DNA from 3 places in the Streptomyces sp. NPDC001292 genome. Region 2 is predicted to be linked to each of the others. Evidence: predicted binding sites of a transcription regulator. Region 2 holds the regulator's gene; each other region holds the start of a gene.
What was found. Region 2 encodes HspR, which represses chaperone genes until heat shock. Its sites were predicted from a motif close to TTGAGNNNNNNNNNCTCAA; they were not measured.
Positions count from the first base shown of each region.

Region 1: a site for HspR is predicted at 5,321-5,339, ahead of dnaK (molecular chaperone DnaK). Genes of this name have one in related genera too.
Region 3: a site for HspR is predicted at 5,662-5,680, ahead of lon (endopeptidase La). Genes of this name have one in related genera too.

Region 1 is NZ_JBIAXG010000018.1:22,944-30,329, reverse strand. It holds gene ACFY4A_RS20205 (class I SAM-dependent methyltransferase) at 1-105, opposite strand, end outside; gene ACFY4A_RS20200 (4a-hydroxytetrahydrobiopterin dehydratase) at 502-807, opposite strand; partial or broken gene ACFY4A_RS20195 (ADP-ribosylglycohydrolase family protein) at 915-1,483, opposite strand; gene ACFY4A_RS20190 (helix-turn-helix domain-containing protein) at 1,546-2,406, shown strand; gene ACFY4A_RS20185 (helix-turn-helix domain-containing protein) at 2,399-3,262, shown strand; gene dnaK (molecular chaperone DnaK) at 3,416-5,278, opposite strand; gene ACFY4A_RS20175 (OsmC family protein) at 5,431-5,856, opposite strand; gene ACFY4A_RS20170 (tetratricopeptide repeat protein) at 6,020-6,799, shown strand; gene ACFY4A_RS20165 (VWA domain-containing protein) at 6,789-7,386, shown strand, end outside.
Region 2 is NZ_JBIAXG010000012.1:155,358-162,743, reverse strand. It holds gene grpE (nucleotide exchange factor GrpE) at 1-355, shown strand, start outside; gene dnaJ (molecular chaperone DnaJ) at 395-1,564, shown strand; gene ACFY4A_RS16000 (heat shock protein transcriptional repressor HspR) at 1,570-2,022, shown strand; gene ACFY4A_RS15995 (PA14 domain-containing protein) at 2,107-4,515, opposite strand; gene ACFY4A_RS15990 (sugar ABC transporter substrate-binding protein) at 4,821-5,927, shown strand; gene ACFY4A_RS15985 (LuxR C-terminal-related transcriptional regulator) at 6,124-7,167, shown strand; gene ACFY4A_RS15980 (helix-turn-helix transcriptional regulator) at 7,130-7,386, opposite strand, start outside.
Region 3 is NZ_JBIAXG010000005.1:239,509-246,894, reverse strand. It holds gene ACFY4A_RS08995 (protein phosphatase 2C domain-containing protein) at 194-982, shown strand; gene ACFY4A_RS08990 (MarR family winged helix-turn-helix transcriptional regulator) at 1,004-1,495, opposite strand; gene ACFY4A_RS08985 (lysozyme) at 1,793-2,611, shown strand; gene lon (endopeptidase La) at 3,216-5,639, opposite strand; gene ACFY4A_RS08975 (rhomboid-like protein) at 5,817-6,725, opposite strand; gene ACFY4A_RS08970 (spermidine synthase) at 6,984-7,386, shown strand, end outside.

The DNA of each region.
Region 1 (7,386 bases), on a different contig from region 2:
CAGCGCAGCCATGACTGCCCAGTCGATGTCGGTGTGACCGTGGTGGTCGTGCCGGCCGGGGTGGGCCCCCTCGTGGTCGTGGTGTCCGTGGTGTCCGTGCGCCATGCTGATCAGCCTCTCTTGTCCGGTGCGGCCAGCCTGCGCCGACGCACCGGGAGAGGGCCAGTCCTGTTGCCGAGGCGGCAAAACGGCCGGGAGCACAGGCCCCTGGCCGCGGGGAGGAGCCGTTCGCGGCCCGCCGGGCCGCCCGGCAGGGCCGGCCCCGGCGGATCGCCTCAGATCACGGCAGAGGCGGGTACGCGTTCTTCCTCAGCTCCTGGAACCGGGCGGAGAACCAGGGACACGGGGGCGTTCGGCAGCGCGCCCGACATGCTGTTGCCGTTGCGGACGTTGCCCCCGTAGGTCGGGCCGCACATGCGGTCGAAGCCCTTGCCCTCGTCGGTCGGGCGGCTTCCTCGTCGTAGTCCAGCACGCGGATCCCCCTCCCTGTCCCGGCGCGGCTCAGCTCGCCCCGTGTCCCGGTGCGAGGTCCTGCACCCGGCGGGCGAGTTCGAAGTCCTTCTCGGTGACTGCGCCGCCCGCGCTGTGGGTGTTCACGCTGAGCGAGACGGTGTTGTAGCCGAGGGTGAGGTCGGAGTGGTGGTCGAGCTCCTCCTGGACCTGGGCGATGTGCACGACCATCGCCGTCGCCGCGAAGTGCGAGCCGAGCCGGAAGGAGCGGGTGAGGCGGTCCCCGTCGACGGACCAGCCGGGCAGCTCGGCCAGCCGGTCCTCGATCTCCTTGTGCGACAGCGGTGCGACGGGCATGGGACCGGCTCCCTTCCTGGACCTCTGCTGGACCTCGCGTTCCTGTTCAGACTGCCACAGGAGGGCCGTCGCGTCCCGGGCCGGAACGGGCCCGCGGCTCGGCCGGCCACGCACTCGGTCGCGAGGTCGTCCGCCAGGTCGGCGGTCCTGGCGCGGCCCTCGACGTGTTCCATCCAGGTGTGCGGGAGGCCGTGGTCGCCGTGCCGGGCGCCGCGGAGGTTTCCGCAGGTGGAGCCGGTGGAGTCACTGTCACCCGAGTGGTCGACGGCGAGCAGCAGGGCGTCCTCGGCGCGCGGGGCGGCCAGGGCGCTGCGGACGCCGATGGCGAGGGCTTCCTCGGCGACCCATCCGGCGTCGAGCCGCTGAAGCCTCTCGAGTGTCGGAGCGCCCTGCGCGGCCAGGTCGAGGGCCTGCTCCAGGGCGGCGCTGGTCTGCTCGTGCCCGGGGATGGGGGGTCCCCCTGCTCGAGTGGAGCCGAGAGCTTGGGGGCGGGCGAGCAACCGCAGCGCACGCAGGACCGCGCCCTCGACGGACTCCCCGGACATGAGGTACGCGACGATCACGGCGAGCGCGCCGGCCGCGTAGCGGTGGGGTGGCCGTGGGTCGTCTGGGCGCAGCGGGCGGCCGTGCCGAAGGCGGCGGCGGGGTCGGTGCGGGTCAGTCCGAACACCGCCGTCGCCTCCCAGGACGGCTTCCACGGCTCGGTCATACGCCCCCTCCTCGACTACGGTCGGGCCTATGACCATTGTCGCGTCCGGCACCACCGTGTCCCCCACCGCCCCCGCAGCCCAGGGCGTGGGCCCGTTGCTGCGGTCCTGGCGGGAGCGGCGGCGGATCAGTCAGCTCGAACTGGCGCTGCGCGCCGACTCCTCGGCCCGGCACATCAGCTTCATCGAGACCGGACGGTCCCGGCCGAGCGAGGAGATGGTGCTGCGGCTGGCGGAGCACCTGGAGGTGCCGGTGCGGGAGCGCAACGCCCTGCTGCTGGCCGCCGGTTACGCCCCGCATTACCGGCAGACCCCGCTGGACGACCCGGCGCTCGGCCCGCTGCGCGAGGGCCTGGAGCGGCTGATCCAGGGGTACGAGCCGTATCCGGCGCTGGTGGTCGACGCGACGTACGACGTGGTGAGCGCGAACCGGGGCATCACGATGCTGCTGGAGGGCGTACCGGAACGGCTGCTCGCCGCGCCGCTGAACGCGATGCGGCTGACCCTGCACCCGGAGGGCCTGGCGCCGCGCATCCGCAACCTGCGCGAGTGGCGCGGGCATCTGCTCGCCCAGATGGAGCGGCAGTTCGCGCTGCACCGCTCGGCCGCGCTGCGCGAGCTGTACGAGGAGGTGGCGGCCTACCCGGTGCCGCGGAGCGCGCCGGAGGCGGCGGAGCCGCCCGCGCAGGTGCCGTACTTCGCGCTGCCGCTGCGGATCGAGCACGATGGGCGGGTGCTGTCGTTCGTCTCCTCCATCTCCACCTTCAACACGCCCATGGACGTGACGGTGGCGGAACTCGCGATCGAGACGTTCCTGCCCGCCGACCCGGCCACCGTCGAGTACCTTCACTCGTCGTGGGCGGGAGAGAGCCGGGAGGCGTGGCGTGAGTGAGCGGCGGGCGGCACCCACCGTGGGCCAGGTGGTGCTCGGCAGACGACTTCAGGAGCTGCGGGAGAAGGCCGGACTGGGACGCGAGGAGGCCGCGCGCGTCCTGCGGGTGGCCCCCGCGACCGTACGGCGGATGGAGACGGCCGAGGTCGCGCTGAAGATCCCGTACGTGCAGATGCTGCTGACCGCCTACGGGGTGGGCGACGAGGCGGCTGCCGCGTTCGTCTCGCTGGCCGAGGAGGCCAACGCGCCGGGCTGGTGGCAGCGGTTCCACGACGTGCTGCCGGAGTGGTTCAGCCTGTATGTGAGCCTGGAGGGCGCCGCCCGGCTGATCCGCTCCTACGAGCCGCACTTCGTGCCGGGTCTGCTCCAGACGGAGGGCTACGCGCACGCGGTGCTGGAGGCCGGGACGGTCGGACAGCGCAGGCCGGACGCGGTCGAGCGGCACGTGTCGCTGCGGATGGCCCGGCAAGCGCTGCTGGAGCGGCCGGATCCGCCGCACCTGTGGGCGATCATCGACGAGACGGTGCTGCGGCGGCCGGTGGGCGACCGCCCCGAGGTGATGCGCGAGCAGCTCGACAAGCTGCTCGAGTACACCGAGCGGGACCGGGTGACGGTGCAGGTCGCCGAGTTCGCGCGGGGGCCGCACGCGGGGACGTACGGGCCGTTCTCGCTGTTCCGCTTCGCCGAGCCGGAACTGCCCGACCTGGTCTACACCGAATACCTGACCGGCGCCCTGTACCTGGACTCCCGCACGGAGATCTCCACGCACCTCGAGGTCCTCGACCGCATGACGGCCACCGCCGCCACCGCCGAGCAGACCCGCGAGCTGCTGCGGGAGTACCGCAAGAACCTGTGACCCGCATCCCGGCGACCTGACCCAGGGCCTCTCGTTCGGATCAGCCGGGCTCGCGGGCCCTGGTGCCGCTCCCCCAAGCTCTTCGAGCAGGGGGGACCCCCAGCCGCGTTGTCGACCCCGCTCCCTGGTCCGGCCCGATCCGAACGAAAGACCCTAGGCGGCCCCGCCCCTGGTGTCGCGTTCGTCGTCGACGATCTCCGCGTCCACCACCGAGTCCTCGTCGGGCGGTGCCGTCTGCTGTCCGGTGCTCTCCGTGCCGCTCTGCTGGGCCTGGGCGTACATCGCCTGGCCCATCCGCTGGCTGACGGAGGCCAGTTTGTCGATGGCCGTGCGCAGCGCCGGGGTCTCCGCCTGCTGCTCCAGGAGGGCCTTCACCTCGGCGGCGGCGGCCTCGACCTCCGACTTGGTGTCGGCGGGGACGCGGTCGCCGTTGTCGCGGAGGAAGTTCTCCGTCTGGTAGACGAGCTGCTCGGCCTGGTTGCGGGTCTCGGCGGTCTCCCGGCGCTTGCGGTCCTCCTCGGCGTACTGCTCGGCCTCCCGCATCATGCGGTCGATGTCGTCCTTGGGCAGCGCCGAGCCACCGGTCACGGTCATCTTCTGCTCGCGGCCGGTGGCGAGGTCCTTGGCCGAGACGTGCATGATCCCGTTGGCATCGATGTCGAAGGCGACCTCGATCTGCGGCACCCCGCGCGGGGCGGGCGGCAGACCGGTGAGGTCGAAGACGCCGAGCTTCTTGTTGTACGCGGCGATCTCACGTTCGCCCTGGTAGACCTGGATGCCGACCGAGGGCTGGTTGTCTGTGGCGGTGGTGAAGATCTCCGAACGCCGGGTCGGGATCGTGGTGTTGCGCTCGATGAGCTTGGTCATGATGCCGCCCTTGGTCTCGATGCCGAGGGACAGCGGGGTGACGTCGAGGAGGAGGACGTCCTTGACGTCGCCGCGGATCACGCCCGCCTGGAGGGCGGCGCCCACGGCCACCACCTCGTCGGGGTTGACGCCCTTGTGCGGGTCCTTGCCGGTCAGCTCCCGCACCAGGTCGGTCACGGCCGGCATCCGGGTGGAGCCGCCGACGAGGATCACGTGGTCGACGGCCGGCAGCTTGACGCCCGCGTCCTTGACGGCCTGGTGGAAGGGCTTGCGGCAGCGGTCCAGCAGATCGGCGGTCAGCTCCTGGAACTGGGCCCGGGTCAGCTTCTCGTCCATGTGCAGCGGCCCCTCGGCGGAGGCCGTGATGTAGGGCAGGTTGATCGTCGTCTCGGAGGACGACGACAGCTCGATCTTGGCCTTCTCGGCGGCCTCGCGCAGCCGCTGCACCGCCATCTTGTCGTTGCCGAGGTCGATGCCGTACTGGCCCTTGAACCGCTTGACCAGGTGCTCGACGACCCGCTGGTCCCAGTCGTCGCCGCCGAGATGGGTGTCGCCGTTGGTGGCCTTGACCTCGATGACGCCGTCGCCGATCTCCAGCAGGGAGACGTCGAAGGTGCCGCCGCCGAGGTCGAAGACGAGCACGGTCTGCTCCTCGCCCCGGTCCAGGCCGTAGGCGAGCGCGGCGGCCGTCGGCTCGTTGATGATCCTCAGGACCTTCAGGCCGGCGATCTCCCCGGCCTCCTTCGTCGCCTGCCGCTGGGCGTCGTCGAAGTACGCGGGTACGGTGATCACCGCGTCCGTGACGTCCTCGCCGAGGTAGGACTCCGCGTCCCGCTTCAGCTTCTGCAGGACGCGCGCGGACAACTCCTGCGCCCGGTAGCGGGTGCCGTCGACGGAGCCCTTGTCGGGGAAGCGCCAGTTCGCGTCCCCCATGTGCCGCTTGACCGAGCGTGCGGTGCGCTCGACGTTCGTCACCGCCTGCCGCTTGGCCACCTCGCCGACGAGCACCTCGCCGTTCTTGGCGAACGCCACGACCGACGGTGTGGTGCGCGCGCCCTCGGCGTTGGCGACGACGGTGGGGTCGCCGCCTTCCAGCAGGGCCACCACCGAGTTCGTCGTCCCGAGATCGATCCCGACCGCACGTGCCATCTTCGTCCCCTTCCGGGCGCCTCCTGCTCTCCAGCACAAAACTTGAGTGCGCTGTTGTCAATGCCGCGTACCCGCCGACTGCCTCTCTACCCCGGGACACCGATGCCGCGCCCGGGGCGGGCGCGGCACCGTCGTCGGACGTAGGCCTCGCGTCAGGCGAGCTTGGCGTCCAGGGTGATCGTCGTACCGGTCAGGGCCTGGCTGACCGGGCAGTTCTTCTTGGCCTCCTCGGCCGCGGCGACGAACGCGTCGTTGTCGATGCCGGGGACCGTGCCCTCGACGCTGAGGTGGATGCCCGTGATGCCCTCGCCCGGCTGGAAGGTGACGTCCGCCTTCGTCCGCAGGGTGGTGGGCGGGGTGCCGGCCCCGGCCAGGCCGTGCGACAGCGCCATGGAGAAACAGCTGGAGTGGGCGGCGGCGATCAGCTCCTCGGGGCTGGTCTTCCCGTTCGCCTGCTCGGCGCGCGACGGCCACGACACCGGCTGCTGGCCGATGCCGGAGGAGTCGAAGGTGACGACGCCGTTGCCCTCGAGCAGGTTGCCTTCCCAGACGGTGTGAGCGGTGCGCGTGGTTGCCACGGTTGGTTCCATACCTTTCGCCTAGGTTCCCGTTTGCCGGGGTTCCGTAACCGCCATCCGATCACATCCGCGCCGTACGCACCCACCGAACGGGCCGCGACCTGCCGGAGAAGCTGCGGGAATCGCCTGCCGGACGGCGGGGGGAGGGCCTACAGTCCGTTCCATGGTCGAACTCTTCCAAGTCCTCGGGGGAATCGCGGGATTTGGTGGGGTCGCTCTCGGTGTCCTGTACCTGCTCTACCGGGACCTCGTGCGCGACATCATCCGCAGGCGGATGTTCCGGACGCTCACGTCGGCGCAGGCGACCGCCCTGTTCGGGGCCGTGGTCGTGCTGGCCTTCGTCGTGGCGATCCTCGGGATCTTCGCCACCCTCGCCGAAAGCCAGGGCGTTCAGCAGTTCCTCGTCCTCGTGGGCATGCTGCTGCTGTTCCTGCTGGCGGTGCTGTTCATCGCGGTGCGCGTGGTCACGGGCCCGGCGGCCCGCGCGAAGGCCGGCGGCCCGAGCGGCTCGGAGCGCAGGCTCACCGCGGTGCGCCGGCACGTCGAGAGCGGGGAGGCCGACCAGGCGGAGCGCGCCCTGGAGGCGTCCCGGCCGGACCGCGAGTCGTCGGTGTTCTGGTACTGGAAGGCCAGGATCGCGCTGGTCCGGTCCAACCTCGACGTGGCGTCCGGCTATGTCGAGGAGGCGCTGAAGCTGGACGGCCGGGACCCGTACAGCATCGCGCTGAAGATAGAGCTGCTCCTGCTGGCGGGCGACCCCGACCGGCGTGACCGAGCCGCGCGGCTGTCGGTGGACAGCACCGGTCTGAGCGGCGAACTCGACGCGTGGCTGCGCCAGTTGCGGGCCGAGGGAATGTTCGACGGTGGGGTGCGCACCCGCACGGAACTCGAGGCGCGGTGCCCGCTTCCCACCCGTACCACGGAGGATGTCCATGCGGAGTGAGCGGAGCAGGCACGGGGAGGAGCGGGAGACGGTCGTCTTCCTTCCGCCGGTCACCGTCGCGGGCGGGGGCGCGGACGGTGGGACGCACGGCGAACCGGAGGATCCGCTGCGCGAGGCGCTGTACGCGGCGGCCAGGGCGGGTCTGCGCCCGGTGACTCCCGTGGCCCGCTCGGCGGAGGAGGCCGACGCACTCCTCGCCCGGCACCCGGACGCGGTGCTCGTGATCCACCCGGGCGATCGGATCCTGCGCGATCCGCGCCCCCGGCCGGGCGGCGCGCTGTGGGACCTCCTGCGCTGCGGAGCCGGACTGCGGCTGTGCGAACCGGCCGCCGTGGTGGAGGCATCGCTTCCGGAAAGGGCTTCACGCCCGGAGGAGAACTCTCTGGTGGAGGGTGCCTCGTCGTCGGAGGCGGCGTCGTCCTCGGAGGAGTCGCCGCTTGCGCCGGGTGCTCCGCTCCCGGACGGCTCGGCAGCGCCGGGGCCCATGGGCCCGGACGACGAGGAACGGCTGGCTCTCCTGGTGGTGGAGCTGCCCCGGGAGGGTGCTCCGGCGGCCGGGCGGGCGGTACGCGCCGAGCGCGCGCCGC
Region 2 (7,386 bases):
CCGCGCGCGGGACCACGGCGAACTGGTGGGCGGTTTCAAGTCCGTCGCCGAGTCGCTGGAGACCGTGGTGGCGAAGCTCGGACTGCAGCAGTTCGGGAAGGAGGGCGAGTCCTTCGACCCGACGATCCACGAGGCCCTGATGCACTCCTACGCACCGGACGTCACCGAGACGACGTGCGTGGCGATTCTGCAGCCCGGGTATCGGATCGGCGAGCGCACCATCCGCCCCGCGCGGGTGGCGGTGGCCGAGCCCCAGCCCGGAGCGCAGACGGTCAAGCCGGCCGAGGAGTCCGGCACGGCCCAGGCAGCCGAGCAGGGCGAGGACGAGGAGAACGGTGGCCCGGAGGAGGGCTGACGTAATAACGGACGACGCACGAGAGGAGGGACGTCGGGGATGAGCACCAAGGACTTCATCGAGAAGGACTACTACAAGGTCCTCGGCGTCCCCAAGGACGCCACCGAGGCCGAGATCAAGAAGGCGTACCGGAAGCTCGCCCGCGAGTTCCACCCGGACGCCAACAAGGGCAACGCCAAGGCCGAGGAGCGCTTCAAGGAGATCTCCGAGGCGAACGACGTGCTCGGCGACGCCAAGAAGCGCAAGGAGTACGACGAGGCCCGCACCCTGTTCGGCAACGGCGGCTTCCGCCCCGGACCGGGCGCCGGTGGCGGCTCCTTCAACTTCGACCTGGGCGACCTCTTCGGAGGCGCCCAGGGCGGGAGCGGCGGCTTCGGCGGCGGAATCGGTGACGTCTTCGGGGGCCTGTTCAACCGGGGCGGCGCGGGGACCACGCGCGCCCAGCCCAGGCGCGGCCAGGACATCGAGTCCGAGGTCACGCTGAGCTTCACGGAGGCCATCGAGGGCGCGACGGTGCCGCTGCGCATGTCCAGCCAGCAGCCGTGCAAGGCCTGCTCGGGCACCGGCGACAAGAACGGCACACCGCGGGTGTGCCCGACCTGCGTCGGCACCGGGCAGGTGGCGCGCGGCTCGGGCGGCGGGTTCTCGCTGACGGACCCGTGCCCGGACTGCAAGGGCCGCGGGCTCATCGCGGAGAACCCCTGCGAGGTCTGCATGGGCTCCGGGCGGGCCAAGTCGTCCCGGACGATGCAGGTCCGCATCCCGGCCGGGGTCAGCGACAGCCAGCGTATCCGGCTGCGCGGCAAGGGCGCCCCGGGCGAGCGCGGCGGACCCGCGGGCGACCTGTACGTGGTGGTGCACGTCGGGGAGCACCCGGTCTTCGGCCGCCGGGGCGACAACCTCACCGTCACCGTACCGATCACGTTCGCCGAGGCGGCCCTCGGCGGCGAGGTCCGCGTGCCCACCCTGGGCGGTCCGTCGGTGACGCTGAAGCTGCCCCCGGGCACGCCGAACGGCCGTACGATGCGGGCCCGTGGCAAGGGCGCGGTCCGCAAGGACGGAAGCCGCGGCGACCTGCTGGTCACCGTGGAGGTGAGTGTCCCCAAGGACCTGTCGGGGAAGGCTCGTGACGCGCTTCAGGCGTATCGCGAGGCCACCGCGGGCGAGGACCCGCGGGCCGAGCTGTTCGAGGCCGCGAAGGGAGCATGAGTGAGATGGACGGCCGCCGTCGCAACCCGTACGAACTGACGGAAGACACACCGGTGTACGTCATCTCGGTGGCCGCCCAGCTGTCCGGACTGCACCCGCAGACGCTCCGCCAGTACGACCGGCTGGGCCTGGTGTCCCCCGACCGCACCGCCGGTCGCGGGCGCCGCTACTCGGCCCGCGACATCGAACTGCTCCGCCAGGTTCAGCAGTTGTCGCAGGACGAGGGCATCAACCTGGCCGGCATCAAGCGCATCATCGAACTGGAGAACCAAGTCACGGCGCTCCAGTCCCGGATCGCGGAACTCCAGGCGGCGCTGGACGGCGCCGCGGCGGCGATGCGGCAGCGCGAGGCCGCTGTCCACGCCTCCTACCGCCGCGACCTGGTCCCCTACCAGGAGGTCCAGCAGACCAGCGCGCTGGTGGTGTGGCGGCCGAAGAAGGCCAAGGACCAGTACTAGCGCCGGTCCGGCACGAACACGGCGGCGGCCCCGACCTCGAAGGCCGGGGCCGCCGCCGTCGTGTGCGCCGCGCGGGACGGACGGTCAGAGCCAGGAGGCCCAGATGCCGTACGCCTCTTGCTTCACGACCAGTTCATTGCCCTCGGGGTCGCTGTAGACCGCGCGGTAGTAGTACAGGCCGAACAGGTCCTCGTGCACCTCGGTGTCCGTGTGGGTACCGGAGCGGTTGACCTCGATCCTGCCGGTGGTGAGCGTGGTCCAGGAGGCGGACGCGGGGTCCCAGCGCTCCCAGCGGTAGTCGGTCCAGTCGCCGCACGGCATGTCGTTGAGGATGGTGCCGCAGCGGACGTACAGGCCCGGGTACTGGGCCACATCGACAGTGGTGCCCTTCCAGCCCGGAGGCCGGGTGTCGGGCAGGACGACCGTGAGGTCGGCCGGGTTCCAGAAGTCGGGGCCGCCGGCCCAGTCGATCATGTCGTACGCGGCCACCTTGTAGACGTGTTCGCGGCCGTCGTGGAGCGTGGGGCAGAGGACCTCGGTGGCGGCCATGGACGTGCCTTGCTGACAGTCGTCCCGCCAGACGGTCCTGCCGGTGTCCGGGTCTGTCGTGCCCTGCCACACCGAGTAGCCGAGGACGTCGTCGTCGGCCGGGGGCCTCCAGGTGAGGCGCACGCCCATCGGTACGACCTCGGCGCGCAGGTCGACGACCGGGGCGGGGCGAACCGTGTCCGGGGTGGTGGCGGTGACGGGCGCGCTGGGCGCGGAGGCGTGCCCGTACCGGTCGACGGCGACGACCTGGTACGCGTACGTGGTCTCGGAGGCGCCCGAGGTGTCCAGGCAGGTGGCGTGGACGATGTCGGTCCACGCCCCGTAGTCGGGGTCGAGGGAGTCGTGCATCGAGGACGCCCAGGTGGCCGGCGGCTGCAGGCGGCCGTCGGTGCCGTCGGCGGAGCACTGCTCGATGGTCGCGCTCTCGCCGGACGCGGGGTTCGCGCGGAGGATCCGGAAGGCCGGGTGGTGGTCGTCGCCGGCGGACCAGGGGTCGGAGCTGCGCCATGACAGCTCCATCCCGTTGTGGCCGCGCTGCGCCGTGAGCATGTACGGCACGGTCGGTTCGGGCCGGTCCGCCATCCGCAGGGTGATCTCCGCCGGGGCGGAGGCGTTGCCGACGGCGTCCAGCGCGCGCACCGCGTACCGGTACTCGTCGGCGAAGGGGACCTGCTGGCGCGGCACCACGTCGGTGCGGGTGGTGGCCGCGGTGCCGCCGAACGCCTTCAGCCAGGCGCCCGTGGCCGGGTCGAGCTGGAACACCTCGTACCGGGCGGCGTCGGCGTCGGCCGTCCACACCAGGTGCGGGACGCCGGAGCGGTACTCGACGCGCGCGCCGGCCGGGGCCGCCGGCGCAATGGTGTCGAAGAGCCGGAACGTCGTGGCGGTGGAGTACACCGACCAGTTGCCTGCCGCGTCGCGGGCCCGCCCCCGGTACGTGGCCGTCGAGCCGTCGGCCGGCTGTCCGTGGTCGCAGAAGGGGCCCCTGGCACCCGTGTAGACGGTCGTCCAGGCGCCGGTGGCCGGGTCGCGGCGCTGTGCCTCGTACTGCACGATGCCGGCCGCGTTGGCGGCGGTCGTGACGAGCTCGGGGCCGGCGACCTTGTCGTCCTCGGCGCAGATGTCCAGCTCCAGGAACGGGGCGGCGGGCGGTGTCCTGTCGACGGTGGTGACCGGGCGGTCGGAGTTGCCGGTGGACTCGTTGCCGGCCTTGTCGTGGGCGCGGACCTGGTAGGAGAAGACCTCGCCGGTGGGCGGCGGGGTGTCCGTGGCGGAGGTCGCCGTGGTCGTGGTCAGGCGCGTCCAGCTGCCGTTGCCCTTCGGGCGCCGGTAGAGGCGGTACCCGGCGAGGTCCATCTCCTTGTTCTTGGCCCATGTCACCTTGGCCTTGCCGGTGTTGTTGTCGTACGACACGGCGAGGCCGGTCGGAGCGAGCGGCCTGACCTTGTCGACACTCACCGAAGTCCGGGGTGTGTAGGCGAACTTGACGTTGGCCCGGCCCGTCCAGTTGACGTAGTCCACGCGCAGGGTGTGGGTGCCGGAGGGGATCGTGACGTTGACGGTCCTGCTGACCGTGGAGGACACGTTCTTCCACAGGTCGACCCTGCGCTTGCCGTCCAGGTACACCCGTATGCCGTCCTGCGCGGCGACACCGAACGCGAACGGCCCGCCGGAGCCGAAGTTCCGGGTCACCGTCCAGCGCACCCCGAACTTGTCCTTCGGCAGGCCCTTGGCGGGCGCGCCGGTGCCCCAGTTCTCGTTGACCGCGCTGTCGCAGTCCGTCTTCTTCGGCTTGCCGGAAAACGTGGTGTTCGCATAGAACTGCCGCTGGTAGACGGGCGAGTCGCAGTTCACGACCGCCGAGGCGGGAGCGGTGGCCGAGAGCAGCCCGCAGGCGGCGGTGAGCACAAGGGTCGTGGCCGTGGTGCGGCCGGCTGATTTCATTCGGTCCTCTGGTCGTGACGGGAAGTCGGAGCACGGCTCCCGTGAGCACGACTCGCGCGGAGGGGAGTTGGTTGTACGGATCTTGGCCCGGCGGTGGTCCGTCGTCGAGTGGGCGGCCCGTGAAGGGCGTTTGGAGGTGATTCCGCAAGACTCCGCAAGGTCTTCACGGTCGCAGCGGAGCGTTGTGTTGCCATCTCGTTAAGTGGTTCCGCTTGACGCCGGTGGCGGCCTCCGCGTTGGCTTTTCAGGTACCTGGGTCGCAATGCTGCGCCCTCGTCCGGAAGGCACCAGAAGTGAGCACCTCGATGCGTCGTATCGCCATAGCCGTGGCCGCGCCCACGCTGACCTTCGCGCTCGCCGCCTGCGGGGCGCTCGGCGGGTCGGGCAGCAGCACGGACGCGAGCCCGACCAAGGGCGACGACCTGACGGTGGGTCTGCTGCTGCCGGAGACGGCCAACACCCGGTACGAGAAGTTCGACCACCCCATCATCAAGGAGAAGGTCGCCGCCCTGACCAGGAACCAGGGCAAGGTCGAGTACGCCAACGCGGACGCGGACGCGGGCCGGCAGGCCGGCCAGATGCAGCGAATGATCGACAACAAGGTCGACGTCATCCTGCTCGACGCCGTCGACTCGCACGCCATCGCCGACATGGTGCGGAAGGCCAAGGAAGCGGGCATCCCGGTCATCGCCTACGACCGGCTCTCCGAGGGCCCGATCGACGCGTACATCTCCTTCGACAACGGGCTGGTGGGCGAGGTGCAGGGCCGCTCCCTGCTCGAGGCGCTGGGTTCCGACGTCGACACCTCCGACAAGATCGTCATGATCAACGGCTCGCCCACCGACCCGAACGCCAAGCAGTTCAAGGAGGGCGCGATCTCCCAGCTCAGCGGGAAGGTCACCATCGCCAAGTCCTACGACACCAAGGACTGGAAGCCCGAGAACGCCGAGGCGAACATGGCCCAGGCGCTCGCCTCGCTCGGCACGGACAACATCGCCGCCGTGTACTCCGCCAACGACGGCATGGCGAGCGGCGTGATCAAGGCCTTCAAGGCGGCGGGCATCACCGACCTGCCGGTCATCACCGGCCAGGACGCCGAACTCGACGCCGTGCAGCGGATCGTCACCGGCGAGCAGTACATGAGCGTGTACAAGTCCTACCCGACCGAGGCCGAGACCGCCGCCCAGATGGCGGTCGCCAAGGTCCAGGGCAAGGACATCCAGTTCGACTCCCTGACCCGGGACCGGGTCAGCAGCCCCACCCACAAGAACATTCCGGCCCAGTTGGTCTCCGTGGTCGCACTGACCCGGAACAACATCAAGGACACGGTCATCGCGGACGGCATCTACAAGAAGTCCGACATCTGCACCGCGAAGTACCGGGAGGCCTGCGAGGCGATCGGCCTGAAGTAACTGTCGTGCGCGCATGGGTCGTTCGGGTTGGACGGCCGATGCCGCCTCGCTGCGACCCGCCAGGTGGAGGCCGGTACACACCGGTCGAAACCGCTGGTTTCCGGGGGTCTCGCCGGTAGGAGCCGTGTTGCACAGCCGGTCCGCTCCGCGCATAGTTGCGCTGCGGAAGACGCGGAAGCCGGGGGTGTGATGGGGCATGACCGGGCACGGGACGGAGGAGCATCCACACGGTGCCGACCGACTGTGCGAGGCCGGGGAGCACGTGTATTCCCGGGCCGTACGACGGGGCCGGGTGCCGCGCCGGCTCGCCGAGCCGGTGCCCTGCCTGCTTGAACTCGCCCTGCTGCACCCGGACCCCGACGACATGGACTTCCTGGTGCCGACCGCGCCGCAGGAGGTCATGACCCGGCTGCTGCGCGGGATGTACGACGAGGTCAGTGAGAGCCACCGGCGGGTGGGCTCGGTGCTGGCCGCCGCCGAGCGGTACGCCGGGTTCGGCCGCCAGGTCCGGGTGGCCTCCGCGGCCGTGGAGGGCACGGCCATCCGGGTCCTGGACGGACTGTCCCGCATCCAGGCGGCCATGGACGAGGCGACCGAGGCGTGCACCACCGAGGTGCTGACCGTCCAGCCGGGCGGCATCCGCCGCGAGCACGAGCTGTCGGAGGGGCTGCACCGGGCGCTGGCGCTGCGCGGGCGCGGCGTGCGGATGCGCGACCTGTACACGCATGTGGCCCGGCACGGCCAGGGGCTGCTCAACTACCTGGACCTGATGGGCGACGCGGTCGAGGCGCGCACGCTGGACGAGGTGATCGACCGGCTGATCCTCTTCGACCGCACGGTCGCCTTCGTGCCCGCCAACGCCGACTGCACGATGGCGCTGGAGCTGCGCCATCCGGCGCTGGTGGAGTACCTGGGGACGGTCTTCGAACGGCTCTGGCGGCTGGCGATCCCGCTGACCGCGCCGCTGCCCGACACGGGCATCGAGGGCATCTCCCACCGCGAGCAGTCCATCGCGGCGCTGCTGGCGGAGGGCCACCAGGACGCGGTGATCGCCGAGCGGCTGGGCATCAGCGTCCGCACCTGCCGGGCCCACATCGCCCGGCTGTCGGAGACGCTGGGCGCGGCCAGCCGTACGCAGTTGGGCGTGCGGATCGCCCAGGCGGGGCTGGACGGGCCGCCGCGCCCCGCCCGCGTGGGGCCGTTCACGGTTCCGGGTCAAGAATTCCCGACTGTCCGATGAGGTAGCCCAACTGGGCCCGGCTGCCGCTGCCGAGGGTCGCGGCGAGCTTGGCGATGTGCTCGCGGGCGGTGCGTACGTTCATGCCGAGGCGGTCGGCGATGACGGTGTCGGTGTGGCCCTCGACGAGGAGGGCGGCTATGGCGCGCTGGCGGGGGGTGACGCCGTCGACGGAGGGCGGGTGGACGGCCAGGGGGTACATGGGGCTGGCCAGCCGCCAGA
Region 3 (7,386 bases), on a different contig from region 2:
CGGAGCGTGCGCGGGCACCGTGCGGTGGGCCGGTTGGACGTCTGCGGCAGGCTTTGGCAATATTCGCCGCCACGCCTTCCCGGAGTGATCCAATTTCACCCAAAACAGGCGGCTGACCTGCGCCGCCTCGCCGATTCCCGGATGGCTGCCACCCTTTCGCAGGGCTTGTGAAGGGCTCGTGCAGACTGGCCGGATGCGCACTGAGGTTGTTTCGGAGCCCGGCCGTCCCGACTGCCCCAACGAGGACTTCGCGAGTGTCGGACTACCCGCGTCTGGACAGGGTGGTTGCCTGGTCGTCCTGGACGGGGTGACTCCGCCGCGGACCGGGACGGGGTGTTCGCATTCGGTCTCCTGGTTCACCGCCCGGCTGGGCGGCGCACTGACCGAACTGACGCTTTCCTGCCGAGATCTGACGCTGCCGGAGATTCTTTCGCGCGCGATCCTCCGTACCGCCGAGGCACACGCTCCGACCTGTGACCTTTCTCACCCGCGTACGCCTCAGGCGACCGTCGTTCTGGCGCGCTGGTCGGAGGAGGTGGTCGAGTACCTGGTGCTGTCAGACTCGGTCCTGCTGCTGGAGTCCCCCGACGGCTCGGTCGCCGCGGTCCTGGACGACCGGCTGGCCCGCCTGCCCCGGGCCTCACTCGCCACGGACGCGCTCATCGACGCCGTCGTGCGGAACAAGGAGGGCGGCTTCTTCACCGCGGCGGCGGATCCCTCGGTGGCCGGCCGGGCCGTGACGGGCAGCGTGCCGCGCGCCGAGGTCCGGGCGCTGGCCGCGCTGACGGACGGGGCGGCTCGGTGGGTGGAGAAGTTCCGCGCGGGCGACTGGGAGCGGTGTCTCGGTCTTGTGCGCAAGGAGGGGGCGGGCTCGCTCGTGGACCGGGTGCGGGCCCTGGAGGCGGCCGACAAGGAGGAGCGGACGCATCTGCGGCGCAGCAAGACGCACGACGACGCGACGGTGGTGTTCGTGGAGCCGTGAGCGGCCCGGCGGCGGGGCCGGCTACTTCTCCGTGACCTGGTTCAACTCGTGCAGCAGCCGGGCCAGTTCGGCCACCTCGCGGCGGTCCCAGTGGGCGAGCTGGCTGACGTAGCGGGCGCGGCGGGCCTCGCGCACCTGGCCGACCCGGCGGCGGCCGTCGTCGGTGAGGGCCACCAGCCAGGCCCGTCCGTCGGCGGGGTCCGGTTCCCGGGCGACGAGGCCGAGTTCCTCCAGGGCGTGCAGCTGGCGTGACATGGTCGCCTTGCCGACGCCGATGTACCCGGCCAGCTCCGTGGCGCGCTGGCGGCCGCACTCCTCCAGGCGGACCAGCAGTCCGTAGGCGGCGGGCTCCAGGTGCGGGTGGACCTCGCGGGCCATCTCGCCCTGGTTGGCTCGTGCGCGCCGCAGCAGCACCGTCAGTTCCCGTTCGAGGGACAGGAACTCCCGGTCCGCACCGCTCGGTGACGCGCCGGACGCGACCTCACGTCCGCCGCTGTTTGCGTCTTCGTGCACGTCAGCCCCTGCCTGAAGATTTCCCGTTCCTGAAAGTTTCCGCCAGTCGGCGCCATCACCGCAGCTCCGTCAGTATTTCGCAGGCTTAGACCATCGGCAGACTCCGGCCCCCCTTCCCAGGCGCCGGTCTACGTGCGTAGCTTCTTTGCCAGGCAACTACTGGCATGCTCACGCCACTGCTGTCGCCCGCGGTCGCGGGCCGGCACGGCCCTGCTCGTCAGCGTGACCGGGACATGTCCGTGACCGGGACATGCCCGCATCCCCCCACCGAGCACCACCGAGCTTCGGAGGCACGTCATGTCCGTGCACAGATCCGGAACGACCCGCGTACGGCGGCTCACCGCCGCGGGAATCCTGCTCGCCGCGTTCTCCCTGCTCTTCACCCTTCCCTCCGCCGCAGCCACCGTGCCCGCCCGCGGCTCCGCCTACATGGGCATGGGCGTCGTGCCGCACGACGGCCAGGGCGGCACGCCGGCCGGCGGGGACGCCACCCAGACCGAGGGCGTCGACGTGGCCAGCTACCAGGGCAACGTCGCCTGGTCCACGTTGTGGAACAGCGGCGTCCGGTGGGCGTACACGAAGGCCACCGAGGGGACGTACTACACGAACCCCTACTTCGCCCAGCAGTACAACGGCTCGTACAACGTCGGCATGATCCGCGGCGCGTACCACTTCGCGACCCCGGACACGACCAGCGGCGCCACCCAGGCCAACTACTTCGTCGACCACGGCGGCGGCTGGTCCCGCGACGGCAAGACCCTGCCGGGCACTCTCGACATCGAGTGGAACCCCTACGGGGCCGCCTGCTACGGCAAGACGGCGAGCGCGATGGTCAGCTGGATCGCCGACTTCCTGAACACCTACAAGGCCCGCACGGGCCGGGACGCCGTGATCTACACGGCCACCAGCTGGTGGACCCAGTGCACCGGCAACTACGGCGGCTTCGCCGCCAACAACCCGCTGTGGATCGCCCGCTACGCATCGGACCCGGGCACCCTGCCGGCCGGCTGGGGCTACTACACCATGTGGCAGTACACGTCGTCCGGCCCGACGGTCGGCGACCACGACAAGTTCAACGGCGCGCTGGACCGCGTACAGGCACTCGCCAACGGCTAGCCCCCCGAATTCCCCGGCCGCGGGCAGGGAGTCCCCCGGCCGGGGCCCGGGCGCACCCGGCGCGATCGCGGCGACCCGCACCGGGCGCGCCCCGGGACGCCCCGAACCGCCGCGGCTCCTTGCGCGGCGGTTCGCCGGGCGCCCCGGGGGCGGCGGTACAGCCGGAAGCCCCGGGGCGCTTCAGCCAGAGACCCGGGCCCGGCAATTCAGCCGGGAACGCCGGCGCCGGCAGTTCGGCCGGGAGCCCCGGGGCGCAACGGTTCAGCCGGAAGTCCCAGGACACGGCGATATCGCCGGAGACCCCAGGCACGGCAGTTCGGCCGGGAGCCCCGAGGGGCGGCGATACGGCCGGCGGCGCTCGGGGGCGGTTCGGCCGGAGACCCCGGGCGGCGATACGGCCGGGAGCCCTGGGCGCGCCACACAGCAAGAGGCCCGCCGCGCTCGCCGCCCGGCAGGCCCGGCCTGGCCTACCGACACCGGCGCCTGGCAGCCGGCGAGCCGAAGCGGGCCGCGCAGGCCGCGATTGCCCCGGGCGCGGCGTCCGGCCGGGAGGCCCCGCCGGACACCCGCGGGGACCGGTCACGGCCCGGTCGGTCCGACCGGGTTACGCGGCGGCCGGGATCTCCCGCGACGCCTCGTTCGTCGCGGGCGCGAGGGCCAGTTCCAGGACCTGGCGGACGTCGGTGACGGTGTGGACGTCCAGCTTGTCCAGCACCTCCGCCGGGACGTCGTCCAGGTCGGGCTCGTTCCGCTTGGGGATGACCACCGTCGTCACGCCCGCGCGATGGGCGGCGAGCAGCTTCTGCTTGACGCCGCCGATCGGCAGGACACGGCCGGTCAGCGAGACCTCGCCGGTCATGGCCACGTCCGTGCGGACCAGACGGCCGGACAGGAGCGAGGCGAGCGCGGTCGTCATCGTGATGCCCGCGCTCGGACCGTCCTTCGGCACCGCGCCCGCCGGGAAGTGGATGTGCACACCCCGGTCCTTCAGATCCCCCACGGGCAGCTCCAGCTCGGCGCCGTGACTGCGCAGGAAGCTCAGCGCGATCTGCGCGGACTCCTTCATCACGTCGCCCAGCTGACCGGTCAGGGTCAGCCCGGCCGCACCCGTCTCCGGGTCGGCCAGGGACGCCTCGACGAAGAGGACGTCGCCCCCGGCCCCGGTGACCGCGAGCCCCGTCGCCACACCCGGGACGGACGTGCGGCGCTCTGCCGGGTCCTGGGCGGACTCCGGAACGTGGTGCGGACGGCCGATCAGCCCGCGCAGCTCACCGTCGGTGACGGTGAACGGCAGCTCCCGCTCGGCCAGTTCGTGCTGGGCCGCGATCTTGCGCAGCAGCCGCGCGATGGACCGCTCCAGGGTGCGCACACCCGCCTCGCGCGTGTACTCGCCGGCGAGCCTGCGCAGCGCGCCCTCCTCGATCGTGACCTCGTCCTGGTGCAGACCGGCCCGCTCCAGCTGGCGCGGAAGCAGGTGGTCGCGGGCGATGACGACCTTCTCGTCCTCGGTGTAACCGTCCAGCCGCACGATCTCCATCCGGTCGGCCAGCGCCTCCGGGACCGCCTCCAGGACGTTGGCCGTGGCCAGGAAGACGACGTCGGACAGGTCCAGCTCCACCTCCAGGTAGTGGTCCCGGAAGGTGTGGTTCTGCGCCGGGTCCAGGACTTCGAGCAGGGCCGCGGCCGGGTCGCCGCGGAAGTCGGAGCCCACCTTGTCGATCTCGTCCAGCAGGATCACCGGGTTCATCGACCCGGCCTCCTTGACGGCGCGCACGATGCGCCCGGGCAGCGCCCCGACGTACGTACGCCGGTGGCCGCGGATCTCGGCCTCGTCGCGCACGCCGCCCAGGGCGACGCGCACGAACTTGCGTCCCATGGCGTGGGCGACGGACTCACCGAGGCTGGTCTTGCCCACACCGGGCGGCCCGACGAGCGCGAGCACGGCACCGCCGCGCCGCCCGCCGATCACGCCCAGGCCCCGGTCGCCGCGCCGCTTGCGCACCGCCAGGTACTCGGTGATCCGTTCCTTCACGTCCTCCAGGCCCGCGTGCTCGGCGTCCAGGACCGCCTTGGCGCCCTGGATGTCGTAGGCGTCCTCGGTCCGCTCGTTCCACGGCATGTCGAGGATCGTGTCGAGCCAGGTGCGGATCCAGGAGCCCTCGGGCGAGGCGTCGGAGGCGCGCTCCAGCTTGTCGACCTCCTTGAGCGCGGCCTCCCGGACCTTCCCGGGCAGGTCGGCGGCCTCGACGCGGGCGCGGTAGTCGTCGGACTCCTCGCCGTCGCTCTCGCCGTTCAGCTCGCGCAGTTCCCTGCGGACGGCCTCCAGTTGGCGACGCAGCAGGAACTCGCGCTGCTGCTTGTCGACGCCCTCCTGGACGTCCTTGGCGATGGACTCGGCCACGTCCTGCTCGGCGAGGTGGTCGCGCAGTTGCTGGGCGGCGAGCTTGAGGCGGGCCACCGGGTCGGCGGTCTCCAGCAGGTCGACTTTCTGCTCGGTGGTCAGGAAGGGCGAGTAGCCGGAGTTGTCGGCGAGCGCGGAGACGTCGTCGATGGCCTGCACGCGGTCGACGACCTGCCAGGCGCCGCGCTTGCGCAGCCAGGCGGTGGCAAGCGCCTTGTACTCCTTCACCAACTCGGCGACCTGGCCGGGCAGCGGATCGGGCACGCTCTCCTCGATCCGGGTCCCCTCGACCCACAGCGCCGCGCCCGGCCCGGTGGTCCCGGCGCCGATCCGCACACGACCGCGACCGCGGATCAGCGCGCCCGGGTCACCGTCGGCCAGCCGGCCCACCTGCTCGACCGTGCCCAGCACACCGGTCCTGGCGTACGTCCCCTCGACCCGCGGCACCAGCAGCACCCTGGGCTTGCCCGGCTCGTCCCGCGCGGCGGCCTGCGCGGCCTCCACGGCGGCCCGTACCTCGGCGTCGCTCAGATCCAGCGGAACCACCATCCCGGGCAGCACGACCTCGTCGTCGAGCGGCAGCACGGGCAGGGTGAGCGGTGTGAACGCGGTGGACTCAGCAGCCATGATCTCCCCTTCGGCAGTCAAGTTGAGTTATGCCGACTCAATGCACGGGCCATGCCGATTGTTCCCCGGCATCTGTTCGCTCTGAGCGATCACCGTCCACAAACAGCGCACACAGGGAGAAAGAGGGACGAAAGGAGGAGATGGCAAGGAGGGGGAAGGAGGGCCGTCCGGGTGTTCTCACACGCTCTCGGGCGCGGCAGCCGCCTCCGCGAGGCGCGCCCGCCGCCAGCGGCGTATCACCGGCCACGTCGCCACCCCGAGCCCCAGCGCGATCAGATGGCCGCAACTCGTCATCGGGTCGACGAACGCGGCCAGGTCCTGGGCCAGCATGCCCACGAACACGATGAGCAGGGGCCAGCGCAGCCAGGGCGTGAGCAGGCCGGCCAGGGCGCCGAGGCTGGCCACGACGCCGAAGCTGATGCCGTAGTCGAGGCGGTGCGCCGCGCCGCCCGGCAGGCGGCCCGCGAGCACCGCGAGCCCGACGGGGACCTCGGTGGCGAGGGTGGCCAGCACGTGCCCGAACAGGAACACACCGGCGGTGCGCAGTCCGCCTATCCGGCGTTCCAGCGCGGTGAGCACCAGCAGGAAGCACAGGGAGTACGCCGACACCACGCCGCCCGCGATCCACAGCGCGCTCGCCGGCAGCACCAGCAGGGGCGCCCGCACCAGGTGGGCGACGTCCGTGCTGGAACTCTGGTGCAGGGCGTCCACCACCGCGGGATCGGCGTACCGGGCGACCAGCGAGGTGACGGCGAGCAGAGCCGCGTACCCGAAGGTGAACGGGGTCCCGACGGGGCTGGGCAGCAACCGCCACGGACGCAGTCCGCGCAGCCCCCGGAGCCCCGCGGCGGGCCGCGCCGAGCGGGGCTGCTCCGCGCGCACGCCCCCCAGGACGACACCACGCGCCCGCGCCCGCTGCTGCGGCATGCCGTCCAGTGCCTGCGGCGCCTCCACCGGCGCGCCGCCCACGACCGCGCCCGCACCCCCGTCGGGACCCGTGCCCTCGCCCCCGACGCCGTACGGAGGCAGGGGCGGGCCCGAAGGTGTCGGCGGGCCCGAGGGGCCGGCCGTCGCGGTCCGTTCCACGGTGCGGCGCTCCTTCCGTCGCGCCCCACACTTCGTGTACCGGGCGCCCCTGTCCATGACCGACGCCACCCGCGCGGCGATTCTCAGCAACCTATTAAGTTCCCGGAGACCCTGCCACCTCATCGCCCCCAACCGTCACAGGACCTCAGGGACCCAGCGACCTCACCGACCCCGGGACGCTCGGCGCGCGACCCATCGCACACGGGTGTCACCCGTAATTCACGTGGCTTCAAGGGCCCGTTGGGGCAGGATGGCCCCATGACCGGCTCGTACGACGCCCCTGAGGTGCTGGACCGCCGTGACGGCCCCTACGGCGAGGTCGTGCTGCGCCGGCACGGGGCACTGCTGCAGATCATCGCCAACGGCTGCTTCCTGATGGACACCTCCGACGGGCGCTCCGAGCGCCTCCTGGTCGACGCGGCGCTCGCCGCGCTGCCGGAACGGCGGGCGCCGAGCGTGCTGATCGGCGGCCTCGGCGTCGGCTTCTCACTCGCACACGCCGCGGCGGACCAGCGCTGGGGACGGATCACCGTTGTCGAACGCGAACGAGCGATCATCGACTGGCATCGCGGCGGCCCCCTCGCCGAGCTGACCGCAGACGCGCTGGCCGACCCGCGCACCGAGGTCGTCGAAGGAGACATGATCGCCTACGTCAATGAGA